One region of the Erwinia rhapontici genome, then DNA from elsewhere that is predicted to be linked to it. Evidence: riboswitches for the same ligand, from Rfam matches in the RefSeq annotation. Region 1 holds a riboswitch; the other holds the start of a gene.
The links. A riboswitch is a leader RNA that binds a small molecule or an ion and turns the genes downstream of it on or off. The one in region 1 is predicted to bind thiamine pyrophosphate.
Positions count from the first base shown of each region.

Region 1 (7,877 bases):
TCGAGCCACTCATCACGTAGTAATCCGGGTTAAGGTTGATGACCTTTTCCACCGCGATGGTGCCGCTGGTGCCGGGCAGCAGATCGGAACCGATATTTTTCGCACCGGTAGCTTCTATCAGCGCGCCCCAGCCGTTATGGCCGTGGGTGAAGCAGCATTCACCGCCACCGCCTATCCCGGCAATCGGCTCAACGAATACGCTCGGTTTAGGTGATACGTTTTTGACTGCGGCCTGAATGGCGTTGAGTTTCTGGGTATAAAAATCGGTATAGGCGCGGGCATTGTCTTCCTTATTCAATACCTTGCCCAGCAGGGTAATGCTGGCCGCGGTATTCTGTACCGGATGCAGCTCATCATCAACAAACAGTACCGGGATATTCAGCGCACTCAGTTGAGTCAGTACCCCGGTCTGCTTGAGCGCCGGTTTGGCGCGCAGCTGGGCAATCATCAGGTCTGGTTTTTTGGCGATCACCGTTTCAAGGTTGACCTCACCCTGGTCAGAAAAGCCCATATCGAGGATTTTTTCCGCGTCCGGCCAGCGTTTTTTTAGCAGGTTCCAGCTACCGGTATCCTGCTTTTTCATCAGGTTGTTCCAGGAGACGACACGCTGGAAAGGGTTGTCACGGTCAAGTAAGGCGAGGCTGAGGATTTCACGTCCGTCCTGGAGGATCACCCGCTGCGGTTCATGGTTGATGACCACTTTTTGCCCGTCCATATCGGTGACGGTCAGCGGGTAAGTGGTGGCGAATGCCAGTGAAGGCAGCGTCGCCAACAGCAGAGCGGGTAAGGTTTTCAGCGTTGTCATGGTACAAATTTCCCGGCCAGTTAATAAACGATAATTGTTATCATTATTATTGGCCGTAGAGTAAACATAAGTTAAACAGAATGTAAACGGCGCACCCGAAAATCGTGACGGGATTTGTCAGGATGGCGTTTTAAAGCGGCGCGGCTTCTCACGACGAAAACCCAGCCCGATGATCCAGCCGAAAACATAAGGCAGGAAAGGAAAGCGCTTGATGATACGCGGCAGCGGGCTGGATTCGCCCTCTTTGCGTTTTTTTCCGCTCATTTTTATCTGGATAAATTGCGTGGCGCAGGTTGGGAAATGGCGGCGTTTTTGCACTTTTTGCAGCAGGCGCAGGCTGACTTTCCCCTGGCGTAACGCGGGCGTCAAAATGTTGGCGCAGGCAACTGCATCCTGGATCGCGAGGTTGACGCCAACGCCGCCGATAGGCGACATCGCATGGGCGGCATCCCCGATGCACAGCACGCCGGGCTTCATCCACGCATCCAGTCTGTCGATGCGGATATCGAGTAGCCTGACCTGCTGCCAGTCGGTCATCTCTGCCAGCCTGGCGGCCGGAAAGGGCGCCACGGCGGCAACCTGCTGTTTAAACGCCTCGATTCCTGCGGCCTTCATTGGCCCGAACTCACCTTTGGTAATGGAGTAGCCGCACTGCCAGAAACTGCCGCGATCGAGCATGATAAAGTTTTGTTTGGGTCCCTTGTGGCCCATATTCCATTCCGGGTCCTCATCGCGTTTATCCAGAGGGAACCACAGCACATCGCGCGGCGATCCAAACGAGCGCCCGGTCAGCCCGGCCTGCTGCCGGACCAGCGAATGCCGTCCGTCACAGCCGATCACCAGCTGTGCGTGGATGTCGCAGGTGCCGCTGTTGCTGCTGGCGCGCACGCCGCATACGCTGCCATTGTCATACAGTAATTCGCTGAATGCGGTGGACTGGCACAGGGTAAACGCGGGCAGGGCAGACGCTTTCGCCGCCAGAAAATTGAGGAAGTCCCACTGTGGCATAAAAGCAATAAAGCGGCATTTCACCGGCAGGCGGGAAAAATCGGCCAGCGTGACCTCTTCACCCCCTACTTCTGCCTGTAAACGCGGGGCACGCTGATGAGGCAGGCTGAGTAACTCCTCCAGCAGGCCCAGGTGATGCATGATTTGCAGCGTGGAGGGGTGGATAGTGTCACCCCGGAAGTCGCGCAAAAAATCGCCGTGTTTTTCGATCACGGTCACCTGCACGCCTGCGCGCGCCAGCAGATAACCCAGCATCAGTCCGGCCGGGCCGCCGCCTACGATACAGCAGTCAGTGGTGATGCGTTCAGGGGACGTTGCGTTCATGTTGGCTCCGGGTAGGTAATCGCTGATTTATGGTAATGGTTATCATTATCTTTGGCGAGCGGTGATTTGCCCAGACTGGCTGGAACTGGCGACCCGGAACGGAAGGTCCATCAGGACAGATTAATGCCTGCGAAGGGTTCGACCTTTTTACCGGTCGAACCCTGCTGAGGGGGGCGTCAAGGGTTTTAGTCGATTAGCGCAACTCAACCGTATACTGCGCAACGGGTGTGATCTTCTTAATCAGCTTATTCTTCAACAAAAACTGCTCATAGGCGTCATAACGCTTCACGTCGAGTGCTGCCGGGTCTTTGGCAAACAGCGGCAGGGTTTTCTGCCATGCCACATGGTTCAGCTCGGTATTCAGCTCCGGGTGCGCTTTGGCGAACACCTGCCAGCTCTCTTCCGGGTGGGCCTGTAAATAGTCGTTGCCTTTCTTCAGCGCCGCGAGGAATTTCTTCACCTTCGGTTCATTGACGCTATCGCGATTCGCCACAATCACCAGCTCGTCGTAGGCCGGAACGCCGTAATCCTCAACGTTAAACACCACCGGATCTTTGCCCTGCAGCTTCAGCTCCTGCGCTTCAATATTGCGGTAACCCCCAATCACCGCATCCACCTGCCCGGCCAGCAGGGCGCTGGTCAGCTGGAAGTTAACGTTGACCAGCTTAATCTCCTTCAGGCTGGCGCGCTCCTGCTTCAGCATGGTGGTCAGCGTTGCCTGTTCAATACCGCTCACGGAATAACCCACCGTTTTCCCTTTCAGTTTTGCCGGTGAGGTGATGCTTTTATCGAGTGTCATCACCGTGTTCAGCGGGGTATTGATCAGCGTGCCCACGCGCACCAGCGGCAGGCCTTCATCGGCGAAAAAGTGCAGCTGCGGCTGATAAGTAATGGCGAGATCCGCCTGTTTCGCTGCGACCAGGCGCGGCGGCAGGGAGGGATCGGACGGGGGCACAATCTTCACGTCCAGCCCTTCTGCTTTAAATGCCCCGATCTGATCGGCAACCATAATCGGTGCGTGGTCCGGGTTGATATACCAGTCGAGCACCAGCGTCAGTTTCTCGTTGGCCATGACGCCTGTGGAGCAGGCACCGCTTAACAGCAGGGCAGCGCAGGTTTTCATCATCATTCTGTGTTCCTTTCAGATTTAAGGGGAATCAACATTATTCGGGTGCCCAGTTGATCAGGCGATGGAGCAGGGCATCGACCGCCATCCAGAGTAAAACGGTCATCAGCACCAGGATAAACAACGCAGCAAAACACTGATCGGTTTGCATGCGCGCATTGGCGTTCAGCATCACGTAACCCAGCCCTTCGGCCGAACCGACCCATTCGCCGATAATGGCGCCAATCGGTGCCACGGCAGCCGCCATGCGCAGGCCGGAGCCAAAAGCAGGCAGCGCCGCCATCAGCCGGACATGGCGCAGCTGCGCCCAGCGTGAGGCACCCAGGGTGCGGGCAAGGTCCAGATAGTCCTGATTAACCCGCCTCAGCCCGTCAAAGAAAGCAGAGGTCACCGGGAAGAAGATCACCAGCACCGCCATCGCCACTTTGGCGCTGATGCCAAAGCCAAACCACAGCACCAGCAGCGGCGCGAGGGCAAACACCGGAATGGCCTGGCTGGTCAGCACCACGGGCATCAGCCAGCGTTGCAGGCGAGGAGAGAAGATCATGCCGATCGCCAGCAGCGACCCCAGCAGTACGCCCAGCACCAGCCCAATCAGGACTTCTGAGGCCGTTATCAGGCTGTGATACGTGAGGAAAGCGCGGCCATCCCACAGCGCGCGGGCAACAGCGGCGGGCGACGGCAGTAAAAAGGCGGGAATATCACTCAGTGTGGCCAGCCACCACAGCAGCAGCAGCCCGGTAAAAATCATTACGCCACGTGCGCTGGCGGCCATTTTTCCGCTCATTCTGCGGCCCTCAGCAACTGCTGTAACAGTTCGGCCTGGCTTTTCAGCACATCGGCATCATCCGGCGCACGGGGCGGCTGGCCACCAATGGTGTGAGTGTCGTCGATCCCGGCAGGATAACCAGACAACACCAGCAGGTGGTGACTCAGACGGCAGGCTTCCATCGGGTCATGGGTAATCAGCAATACGGTGTGGTCGGCCAGCAGTTCAGCGGCCAGCGTCTGGATTTTGGCCCGCGTCAGCGTATCCAGCGCGGAGAACGGCTCATCCATCAGGACAACGGGGCGTCTTTCATACAGCGTGCGGGCAATCGCCGCCCGCTGGCGCATGCCACCGGAAAGCGCCGCAGGAAGATCGTTGCCGTGCCCGTGCAGTCCGACGCGTTCCAGCAGATGGGCAGCCCAGGCGGCATCCACGTTTTCGCCGCGCAGACGTGCACCCAGTGTGATGTTGTCGCTGATCGACAGCCAGGGATAGAGCAGATCTTTCTGTCCCATGTAAGCAATGCGCCCGGGCAACGGCAGGCCATCGCTACCGCAGACGGTGCCGGAGGTGGGCTTCGCCAGCCCGGCGATGATCTTCAGCAGGCTGGTCTTGCCGCTGCCGCTGGCCCCCAGTAGGGCAACAAATCGCCCCGGCGGGAGGGTAAAACTGAGACGGTCGAAAATCTGACGCGGGCCGAAGCACAGCGTCAGATCGCGCACCTCAATGCCGGGTGGGTTCATGTCCGGTGCACCGCATTCAGTCCCATCTGCCAGAATGCCGACTCGAGGCGCGTGGCGGTGGTGAAAATCTCAGACAGGGCGGTGAAGCGGCTTTCGGCCCCGCGCTGCTCACCGACCGTTTCCAGTAAACCGAGGGCGGCACGAACGCCGTTCAGATAGTCTGCATCACCATAGTTGCGGATCCAGGAGGCATAAGGGCTGCCTTGTAAAACCGTCTCCGGGGCGTTCAACAGGCGCAGGCCAATCTCGGCGTAGCCCGCCACACAGGGCAGCAGCGCCACCAGCAGATCCAGCGCATCACCCGAGTGACCGATATCCAGTACATAGCGGGTGTAGTTCATGGTTTCCGCCGCTTCCGGTTCGCGCATCATCTGCGCTTCGCTCAGCCCCCAGCTTTCGCAGTAGCCAACGTGCAGCGGCAGCTCTGCGACGATGGCGTTCAGAGACGCCGTCGCCGCACGCATTTCGGGCAGCGTGCGCAGTTTGCTGACCAGCAGCGCCCAGGCACGGGCAAAGTGAATCAGAAAAAGATAGTCCTGCGTCAGATAACGACGAAAGGCGCTCTCGGGCAGCGTGCCGCGTGAGAGTTGGTGAATAAACGGGTGCGCCACATAGTCCTGCCAGTCGTTACCGGCCTGCTGGCGTAAACGTCCGTACAGACCCTGGCTGAAATCAACAGGCTGAATAGTTTTAGACACTGAATCCCCTCATTTAAGTGGAGATCCGGGCACGCGGAGGTGTGAACAGGGCAGAGGTGACTGCCAACCCGTCCCTTCGCTGGCATGACCCAGATCAGGTTCAAAGGGTTCGGCTTGTTACGCCATCTCAGCCCATACAGGACACCCCTCGGAGGGCTCTTTTATACGGGATTTCATTTTTCATTACAATCCACCCGTCATACTTCGAGCCGCAGATGCGTTGGCTGCACCTCGAATTATTTTGGGTATATACTGCTAATCAATCGTCATTTGTTTCACCCCACAGGATACCCCCATGAAAAGTATTGGATTTCTGTCGTTCGGCCACTGGACCCCTTCGCCGCAGTCCGGCACCCGTTCGGCGGCCGATGCGCTGTTGCAGTCGATTGATCTCGCGGTCGCCGCTGAAGAACTCGGTGCGGACGGTGCTTATTTTCGCGTGCATCACTTTGCCCGCCAGTTAAGCTCGCCGTTCCCGCTGCTGGCCGCCGTCGGCGCGAAAACACGCCGTATTGAGATCGGCACCGGGGTGATCGATATGCGTTACGAGAACCCGATGTATATGGCAGAAGATGCCGGCTCTGCCGACCTGATCTCCGGTGAGCGTTTGCAGCTGGGCATCAGCCGGGGTTCTCCTGAGCAGGTGATCGACGGTTGGCGCTATTTTGGCTATCAGCCTGCGGAAGGGGAAAACGAGTCGGATATGGCGCGTCATCACACCGAAGTGCTGCTGGATGTGCTGCGTGGCGAAGGCTTTGCCAAACCAAACCCGCAGCCGATGTTCCCGAACCCGCCAGGGATGCTGCGCGTGGAGCCGTTCTCGGAAGGGCTGCGTGACCGTATCTGGTGGGGGGCCGGTTCCAATGCTACCGCCGTCTGGGCGGCGAAACTGGGGATGAACCTGCAAAGCTCAACGCTGAAAGATGATGAAACCGGTGAGCCTTTCCATATCCAGCAGGCGCAACAGATCCGCGCCTACCGGGAAGCGTGGAAAGCCGCCGGACATACGCGCACCCCGCGTGTTTCGGTGAGCCGCAGTATCTTTGCGCTGGTGAATGATATGGACCGTGCGTACTTTGGCAACAGCGGCAAAGAAGGGGACAAAGTGGGCTATCTTGATGAGAAAACCCGCGCCATCTTTGGCCGCAGCTACGCCGCAGAACCGGACCAGTTGATTAAACAACTGGCGCAGGACGAAGCGATTGCCGAAGCCGATACCCTGTTACTCACGGTGCCGAACCAGTTGGGTGTGGACTACTGCGCGCATACTATCGAAGCGATCCTCAAGCATGTGGCACCGGGCCTCGGCTGGCGCGAGTAGCACGTGCTGTCAGGCTCTCCCGGTATCCGGGGGAACCTGACAACGATGATCTTATTCACACTCGCCGGGGCGTAGTCGGTTTAAAACGAGGTCCACTCTTCCTCAAGGGCTTTAGACGTTTGTGCGCGGAGGGGAAGGGGGTTATGGCTTGAGGATCCGACAACAAACTCGCCTTCATGCACCCGGCTGGTGTTGATCTTAAAGATAGCGACCATCTCACTCAGTTTCTTTGCCTGCTGCTCTAGCGAAATAGCGGCGGCAGACGATTCCTGAACCAGGGTCGCATTTTGCTGTGTGGTCGAGTCCATCTCGGTCACGGCTTTCCCTATCTGTTCAATGCCCTGACGCTGTTCGTGAGAGGCACTAGAGATTTCATCGATAATCTGGCTGACATGGCTCACGGAGTTGACGATATCTCCCATGCTGTCACCGGCTTTGTTCACCAGTTCAGTCCCTGTCCCAATACGTGCTACCGACTCGTTGATCAGCGACTCTATCTCTTTCGCCGCATCTGCGCTGCGCTGCGCCAGCGTTCTGACTTCACCGGCAACAACGGCAAAACCGCGCCCCTGTTCACCGGCCCTGGCGGCTTCGACAGCGGCATTCAATGCCAGAATATTGGTCTGGAAAGCAATACCGTTGATCACGCTAATGATTTCAGTGATTTTCTTTGAGCTACCTGCGATGCCATTCATGGTGCTGACCACCTCACTGACGATCTGACCCCCTTTACGGGCATCGGCGCTGGCGCTGGCAGCAAGCTTGCTGGCTTGCAAGGCATTATCGGCGTTAAGGCGTACCGTCGAGGTGAGCTCCTCCATACTGGAGGCGGTTTCCACCACGGCGGCGGACTGTTGCTCCGTTCTGGACGCTAAATCCGTATTCCCTGCGGCAATCTGTGATGAGGCACTGGCTAAGTGACTGACGCTTTCACGTATGCCCGAGATCATGTCGCATAAACGGGTATTCATCGCGCCCATTGTTTGGGTTAGCTCACCCAATTCATCTTTGGAGGAGGCGGTGATCTGAGCCGTCAGATCGCCACTGGAAATGCGCTGTGCCAGGGCAAGATTTTCACTCACA
Region 1 covers NZ_CP085627.1:1,857,688-1,865,564, forward strand. The annotation lists gene LJN55_RS08900 (ABC transporter substrate-binding protein) at 1-805, opposite strand, end outside; gene LJN55_RS08905 (FAD-dependent oxidoreductase) at 923-2,137, opposite strand; gene LJN55_RS08910 (ABC transporter substrate-binding protein) at 2,331-3,266, opposite strand; gene LJN55_RS08915 (ABC transporter permease) at 3,301-4,050, opposite strand; gene LJN55_RS08920 (ABC transporter ATP-binding protein) at 4,047-4,775, opposite strand; gene LJN55_RS08925 (TenA family protein) at 4,772-5,461, opposite strand; TPP riboswitch at 5,528-5,632, opposite strand; gene LJN55_RS08930 (LLM class flavin-dependent oxidoreductase) at 5,769-6,794, shown strand; gene LJN55_RS08935 (methyl-accepting chemotaxis protein) at 6,875-7,877, opposite strand, start outside.

Region 2 (7,877 bases), 2.4 Mb from region 1:
TGGCCCAAAATGGGAACACCTTCCACCGACCGAGCAGCCTGAGCGCGGCGCCCTGTTGCCACTGCGCAAACATTTCCAGCTGTTCAGTAACCTGCGCCCGGCCAGCCTGTATCAGGGGCTGGAAGATTTCTGCCCGTTGCGCCGTGATATTGCCGATCAGGGGTTTGATATCCTGGTGGTCCGTGAACTGACCGGTGGGATTTACTTCGGCCAGCCGAAAGGCCGCGAAGGCAGCGGTATGCATGAACGCGCTTTCGACACCGAGGTGTATCACCGTTTCGAAATCGAACGCATTGCGCGTATCGCCTTTGAATCCGCGCGTAAACGCCGTAACAAAGTCACCTCGATTGATAAAGCCAATGTGCTGCAATCCTCGATTCTCTGGCGTCAGATTGTGAATGAAGTGGCGCAGGACTACCCGGACGTCGAGTTAAGCCACATGTATATCGACAATGCCACCATGCAGCTGATCAAGGCGCCGTCACAGTTTGACGTGATGCTGTGTTCTAACCTGTTCGGTGACATCCTGTCCGATGAATGTGCCATGATCACCGGCTCGATGGGCATGCTGCCATCAGCCAGCCTGAACGAAAAAGGCTTTGGTCTGTTTGAGCCGGCAGGCGGATCGGCCCCGGATATTGCCGGTAAAAATATGGCTAACCCGGTGGCGCAAATTCTGTCGCTGGCCCTGCTGCTGCGCTACAGCCTGAATTCGGCCGATGCCGCTGATGCGATTGAGCAGGCTATTAACCGTGCGCTGGAAGAAGGTTTCCGCACCGGCGATCTGGCTGGCAGCGGCAAGGCGATCGGCACCGATGAAATGGGCAGCGTGATTGCCCGGTTTATTCGCGAAGCATAAAAATATGAAAACACTGTACGAGAAGCTGTTTGATGCGCATGTCGTGCACGAAGCACCCAATGAAACGCCGCTGATCTATATCGACCGTCACCTTGTCCATGAGGTGACGTCAGCGCAGGCCTTTGACGGTCTGCGCGCACACGGTCGCCCGGTGCGCCAGCCGTCAAAAACCTTTGCCACGATGGATCACAACGTCTCCACTCAGTCGCGTGACATCAATGCCAGCGGCGAGATGGCACGGATTCAGATGTCGATGTTGATCAAAAACTGTGAGGCCTTTGGCGTCCAGCTGTTTGACCTCAGCCATCAATTCCAGGGCATTGTGCATGTGATGGGGCCAGAGCAGGGATTATCACTGCCTGGCATGACCATTGTTTGCGGTGATTCCCACACCTCAACCCACGGTGCACTCGGTGCGCTGGCCTTTGGCATCGGCACCTCCGAAGTGGAGCACGTACTGGCAACGCAAACGCTGAAACAGTCACGGGCGAAAACCATGAAGGTTGAGGTACGCGGTCAGACTGCGCCAGGGATTACTGCAAAAGATATCGCGCTGGCCATTATCGGTAAAACCGGCAGCGGTGGCGGCAACGGTCACGTTGTGGAGTTCTGCGGTGCAGCTGTCGAAGCGCTGAGCATGGAAGGGCGTATGACCCTGTGCAATATGGCAATTGAACTGGGTGCCAAAGCCGGGCTGATTGCGCCCGATGACACCACCTTTAACTACGTCAATGGCCGCCGTTTTGCCCCTAAAGATGCCGCCTGGCAGCAGGCCGTCGACTACTGGCGTACGCTGAAAACTGATGAAGGCGCGCACTTCGACAAAGTGGTCACGCTGGATGCAGCAGATATAGCGCCGCAGGTCACCTGGGGAACCAACCCCGGTCAGGTGATTGCCGTCAGTGACCCGATTCCCGATCCGGCTTCGTTCAGCGATCCAGTGGAACGTGCCTCGGCAGAAAAAGCGCTGGCCTATATGGACCTGAAACCCGGTATCCGTCTGACCGACGTGCCGGTGGATAAAGTGTTTATCGGCTCCTGCACTAACTCGCGCATTGAAGATTTACGCGCGGCCGCAGCCGTGGTGAAAGGGCATAAGATTGCTCAGGGTGTGCAGGGCTACGTGGTGCCGGGTTCTGGCCCGGTGAAAGCGCAGGCAGAAGAAGAAGGTCTGGATAAGATCTTTATCGATGCGGGCTTTGAATGGCGTTTACCGGGCTGTTCTATGTGCCTGGCGATGAATAACGATCGCCTCAGCCCCGGAGAACGCTGTGCCTCCACCAGCAACCGCAACTTTGAAGGTCGTCAGGGCCGTGGCGGACGTACCCATCTGGTCAGCCCGGCCATGGCCGCCGCAGCGGCGGTCGCTGGTCACTTTGCTGATATCCGCGAGCTGATTTAAGGAACTGTTATGGCGAAAAAATTCACGCAGCACAGCGGTATCGTGGTGCCGCTGGATGCGGCTAACGTTGATACCGATGCGATTATCCCTAAGCAGTTTTTGCAGATGGTGACGCGCACCGGTTTCGGCCGGAACCTTTTTTATGACTGGCGTTATACCGACCCCGAAGGGCAAATTTCCAACCCGGAATTTGTGCTGAATAAGCCCGAGTTTAGTGGGGCCAGCATCATGCTGACGCGGGAAAACTTTGGCTGTGGTTCCTCACGCGAACATGCCCCCTGGGCGCTGACAGATTACGGCATTCAGGCCATTGTCGGTTCCGGTTTTGCCGATATCTTTGCTAACAACTCATTTAATAACCAGTTGCTGCTGGTAACGCTGAGCGAAGCGGAAGTGGATGAGATGTTCCAGTTAGTGGCAGCGGAACCGGGCATTCGCTTCACGGTTGATCTGGAAAATCAGCAAGTGCGGGCCGGGGATAAAACCTACCCGTTTGAGATCGACAGCTTCCGCCGCCACTGCCTGATTAACGGGCTTGATGCGATTGGCCTGACCTTGCAGCACGATGCTGATATCACCGCGTACGAGCAAAAACAGCACACGTTTTTGCGTTGATATTGCGGGCTAACCGAAAAAGAAGGTCAGCCCCTGCAACCTCTGTAGGGGCCTGGCATACCTGGCCCGTATTTATATCACGCGCTGTTCTCTGACCCGCCACGACAGCGCAAACGCCACCAGCGCCAGCAGTAACGCCACCCAGTACACCGAGTGATGGCCGAACGTCTCCGCCAGCGCGCCCTGCACAACACCCGCCAGGATCACCCCGGTTGAGATACTGTTGGTAAACAGCGTGGTGGCCGCACCAGGCCGCGACGGCATCAAGTCCTGAAACCAGATCATGCCAATCCCGGCAATAATGCCGATATACACCGCATTAAACAGCTGCAATATCATCAGTGCGCTGCGACTCTGGAACAGCACCAGACCAAGATAAAACAACGCCCCGCAGGCCACCGCCAGCAACATCATATTGCGCTTACCAAAGCGTTTCACGTAGTGCCCTGCCAGCAGCATCACCGGGATCTCCAGCCCCGCCGCCGTCCCCATCAACAGACCGGCCAGCGTATCCGGCATGCCCAGCACGCTACTGATATACAACGGCATATCAATAATATACATCGTGTTACAGGTCCACATCAGGACCGATCCGATAAACAGCATACGCACATCGCGGCTCTTCCAGCCGCTGATATTGGTGATGGGCACGTCTGCTGTCGCGGCCTGCGCGCGCGGCACCGACGGCAGGGTAAACCAGATTAACGCCACACAGACCACGAACAGCAGTGCAGCGACGAGAAACATGGTGGTAAAACCGTAGTTCAGCGCAATGGCAAAAGAGAGCGGTGGCCCAATCACCCACGCCAGTGATAACTGGGCGCGCATCACGGAACTGAACATCACCGCTTCACGGGCAGAGCTGTCAGCATATTCGCGTGCCAACGCAAAAATTTGCGGCATCGCCACGCTGGCGACCGCAGACAAGAAGACCCCGGCGGTAATTAACGTCAGATAATGACGATTGAAGGCGAATAACAACGCGTTACCTATCGCCATCACGCAGCAAAACAGGATCAGCATACGTCGGTCACCACGACTGTCCGAGCGTTTTGCCAGCAGCAGACTGACCACGATCCCCGCCACCGCATTCACCGTATAAAACAGCCCAACCCAGAAGGGGCGCGCCGCCACTTCACGGCTCAGAAACAGGCTAAGAGTGGGGGCCTGCAACGCACCGGCAATCCCAACCATGAAAGAAACCGCCATAAAAGCCAGATAGACCGGATGAATACGACGGCGTTGGAGCGATGTCATGACGGATGCCTCGACTGGCTGAAATAAGAGTGAACAGACTCAGAGCTTAGAAGAAAACCGACGAAAAAAGCCAGCGGCTTACCGCTGGCTGGTGAAAAGCACCATACTCAGAATCAGGGCTTACGCCACTGTGAATGATTGAACGCCATTCCGAAGAATGCCTCCCGCTCTTTCATCTGTTGCCATTATCGCCGTAATATAAGGCAGGAAAAACAGACAGCTTTTAACACAGGGTTCCTCTTTTATGTCCTCACCCCGTTTACAGCAGCAATTTATCCGGCTCTGGCAATGTTGCGACGGCCAGCCACAGGAAACCACGCTCAGCGATCTGGCGGTACAGCTTAGCTGTTCCCGGCGTCATATGCGTAACCTGCTGAATGCCATGCAGGATCAGGGCTGGCTGGAGTGGCAGGCTGAGGCAGGACGCGGCAAGCGTTCACGCCTCACTTTCCGTTATACCGGGCTGGCGTTACAGCAACAACGGGCAGAGGACTTACTGGAACAGGACCGCATCGACCAACTGGTGCAACTGGTGGGGGATAAAAACCGCGTACGTCAGATGCTGCTCTCCCATTTAGGCCGCAGTTTCCGCCAGGGTAAACATATTCTGCGCGTGCTCTACTACCGTCCGTTACTGAATCTGCTGCCCGGGACGCCGCTGCGCCGCTCGGAAACGCATCTTGCGCGGCAAATCTTCAACGGGCTGGCACGGATAAATGAGGAAAACGGGGAAATCGAACCGGATATTGCCCATCACTGGCAACAGATCGCCCCGCTGCACTGGCGCTTCTTTCTGCGCCCGGCCATCCACTTCCATCATGGCCGTGAACTGGAGGTTGAGGACGTCATTGCCACGCTCGTACGCTTAAAAGAGCAACCGCTGTTCAGCCACCTCGAACGTATTGAATGCCACACCCCCTGGACGCTGGATATCCATCTCAGCCAGCAGGATAACTGGCTGCCCTGGCTGCTGGGCAGCGTCAGCGCCATGATCCTGCCGAAAGAGTGGCCGCATATGCGTAATTTTGCCCGTCAGCCGGTGGGCACCGGCGCCTACGAGGTGGAACGCAACCAGCACAGCCAGCTGCGCATTGCCGCCTTTGATGATTACTTTGGTTATCGCGCATTGATTGATGAGGTCAATATCTGGGTGCTGCCGGAGATAAGCGACGAACTGGTTTACTCCGGTGTCAAACTGCAAAGCGAAAGCACCGATGAAAAATCCGAAGAGAGCCGACTGGAAGAGGGCTGCTATTTCCTGATGTTTGATCAGCGTTCTGAGCATGGACGTAACGAACAGCTGCGCCGCTGGATCAGCACCATTTTCAACCCTATCGCCCTGCTGAACCACAGCGGCATTGCCTACCAGCGCTACTGGTTCCCGGCCTACGGCCTGCTGCCACGCTGGCATCATCGCCGCGATATGGCCATTGCTGAGAAACCCGCCGGGCTGACGTCGCTGACCATCACCTGGTACAGCGATCATATTGAACACCAGGGCATTGCCAACGCGCTCGGACCGATCCTTGCCGCACACGGCGTTGAGCTGATCACTCAGGAAATTGATTATGAAAGCTGGTATCGCGGCGAGGCTAAAAGCGATATCTGGCTGGGCAGCGCCAACTTTACCCTGCCGCTGGAGTTCTCTCTGTTTGCCCTGCTGTATGAGATCCCGCTGATGCACCACTGTGTGCCGACTGACTGGGAAAGCGATGCCCGACTCTGGCGCGAGCAGAAACTCTCGCTGGCCGACTGGAGCAAGCAGTTGATCGACAGCAACTTCCTCCATCCGCTGTTCCACCACTGGCTCCTGCTGCATGGACAGCGCAGTATGCGCGGTGTACGCATGAACACGCTGGGCTGGTTCGACTTTAAATCTGCCTGGTTCGCTCCCCCCGAATCATGACGCTTTCGTAACAAAGACGAAACCACTAGAATGAGCCGTTCTCAACGGGGTGCGAAAACATCAGCTGACGCCGGATCACTGCACGACGCCGAATCAATGCCTGCGCAGCACGTTTTCGCTGAGATAAAACCCGTCGAACCTGACCCGGATCATACCGGCGTAGGGATTTGAGAGTGTCACTGACTCAGATCCTTTGCGCATACCTTTAAGGAACGCAAAGTGTTGAAAAAATATTTAGCTCTGCTGGTGCTGTTTTCCCTGCCTGCCCTCGCGGCCAAAGAAACCCTGACGGTTTACACCTACGACTCCTTCTCTGCCGAATGGGGACCGGGGCCTGCCATCAAGAAAGCCTTTGAAGCACAGTGTCACTGTGAACTGACATTCGTGGCCCTTGAAGATGGCGTCTCGCTGTTAAACCGGCTGCGCATGGAAGGCAAAAACAGTAAAGCAGATGTGGTGCTGGGCCTGGATAACAACCTGCTGGATGCCGCAGAAAAAACCGGGCTGTTCGCCGCCTCAAACACCGATACGTCCCACAGTACCGTCCCCGGCGGCTGGAAGAACACGACGTTTGTCCCTTATGACTACGGCTGGTTTGCTTTTGTCTATGACAAAACCAAGCTACAGAACCCGCCGAAAAGCCTGAAAGAATTGGTCGAGAGCGATCGTCCCCTGAAGGTGATCTACGAAGATCCGCGCACCAGCACCCCGGGCCTTGGCCTGCTGTTGTGGATGCAGCAGGTGTTTGGCGATAAAAGCCCGGAAGCCTGGCAGAAGCTGGCAAAGAAAACGGTGACCGTCACTAAAGGCTGGAGCGAGGCGTATGGCCTGTTCCTCAAGGGCGAAAGCGATATGGTGCTCAGCTACACCACCTCTCCCGCTTATCATCTGATTGAAGAGAAGAAAGATCAGTACGCCGCCGCCAACTTCAGCGAAGGGCACTATTTACAGGTGGAAGTCGCCGGTCAGTTGAAGTCCAGCAAGCAACCGAAGCTGGCGCAGCAGTTTATGCAGTTTGTGATGACTCCAGCGTTCCAGGACACCATCGCCACCGGCAACTGGATGTACCCGGCAATCAGCACGACGCTACCGGCGGGCTTCAATACCCTGACCGTCCCCACGACCTCACTGCAATACAGCCCACAGGACGTGGCAACACAGCGCAGCAACTGGATTAGTGCATGGCAACGCGCCGTCAGCCGCTAATTCCCGGCTGGTTAGTGCCCGGCGTGCTGGCTGCGATGCTGCTGGTCAGCGTGGCCTCGTTAGCGTTTTTTGCCCTTTGGCAGAATGCGCCCACCACCGACTGGCGCGGCCTCTGGCAGGATAGCTATCTGTGGCACGTGCTGCGCTTCTCCTTCTGGCAGGCACTGCTGTCCGCGCTGCTCTCGGTGTTGCCCGCCATTCCTCTGGCCCGGGCCCTTTACCGCCGCCGCTTCCCTGGCCGCAGCACGCTGCTGCGGCTGTGTGCCATGACGCTGGTGTTACCGGTACTGGTGGCGGTATTTGGTATTCTCAGCGTATATGGTCGCAGCGGCTGGCTGGCGCAGCTGTGCGCCCTGCTTGGCGTTGACTACACCTTCTCGCCTTACGGCCTGCAAGGTATCCTGCTGGCCCACGTCTTTTTCAACCTGCCACTGGCCACCCGCCTGCTGCTGCAGGCACTGCAGCAGATCCCCGGCGAACAGCGGCAGATCGCTGCACAGCTAGGCCTGAGTGGCTGGGCACATTTTCGTATTGTCGAATGGCCATGGCTACGGCGCCAGATCCTGCCCGCCGCAGCGCTGATCTTTATGCTGTGCTTTGCCAGCTTTGCCACCGTACTGTCGCTGGGCGGC
Region 2 covers NZ_CP085627.1:4,216,318-4,224,194, forward strand. The annotation lists gene leuB (3-isopropylmalate dehydrogenase) at 1-859, shown strand, start outside; gene leuC (3-isopropylmalate dehydratase large subunit) at 864-2,261, shown strand; gene leuD (3-isopropylmalate dehydratase small subunit) at 2,271-2,876, shown strand; gene LJN55_RS19470 (MFS transporter) at 2,949-4,133, opposite strand; gene sgrR (HTH-type transcriptional regulator SgrR) at 4,378-6,039, shown strand; TPP riboswitch at 6,075-6,223, shown strand; gene thiB (thiamine ABC transporter substrate binding subunit) at 6,259-7,245, shown strand; gene thiP (thiamine/thiamine pyrophosphate ABC transporter permease ThiP) at 7,221-7,877, shown strand, end outside.
Region 2: linked by a shared signal. The riboswitch ahead of thiB (thiamine ABC transporter substrate binding subunit) and the one ahead of LJN55_RS08925 (TenA family protein) in region 1 are both predicted to bind thiamine pyrophosphate.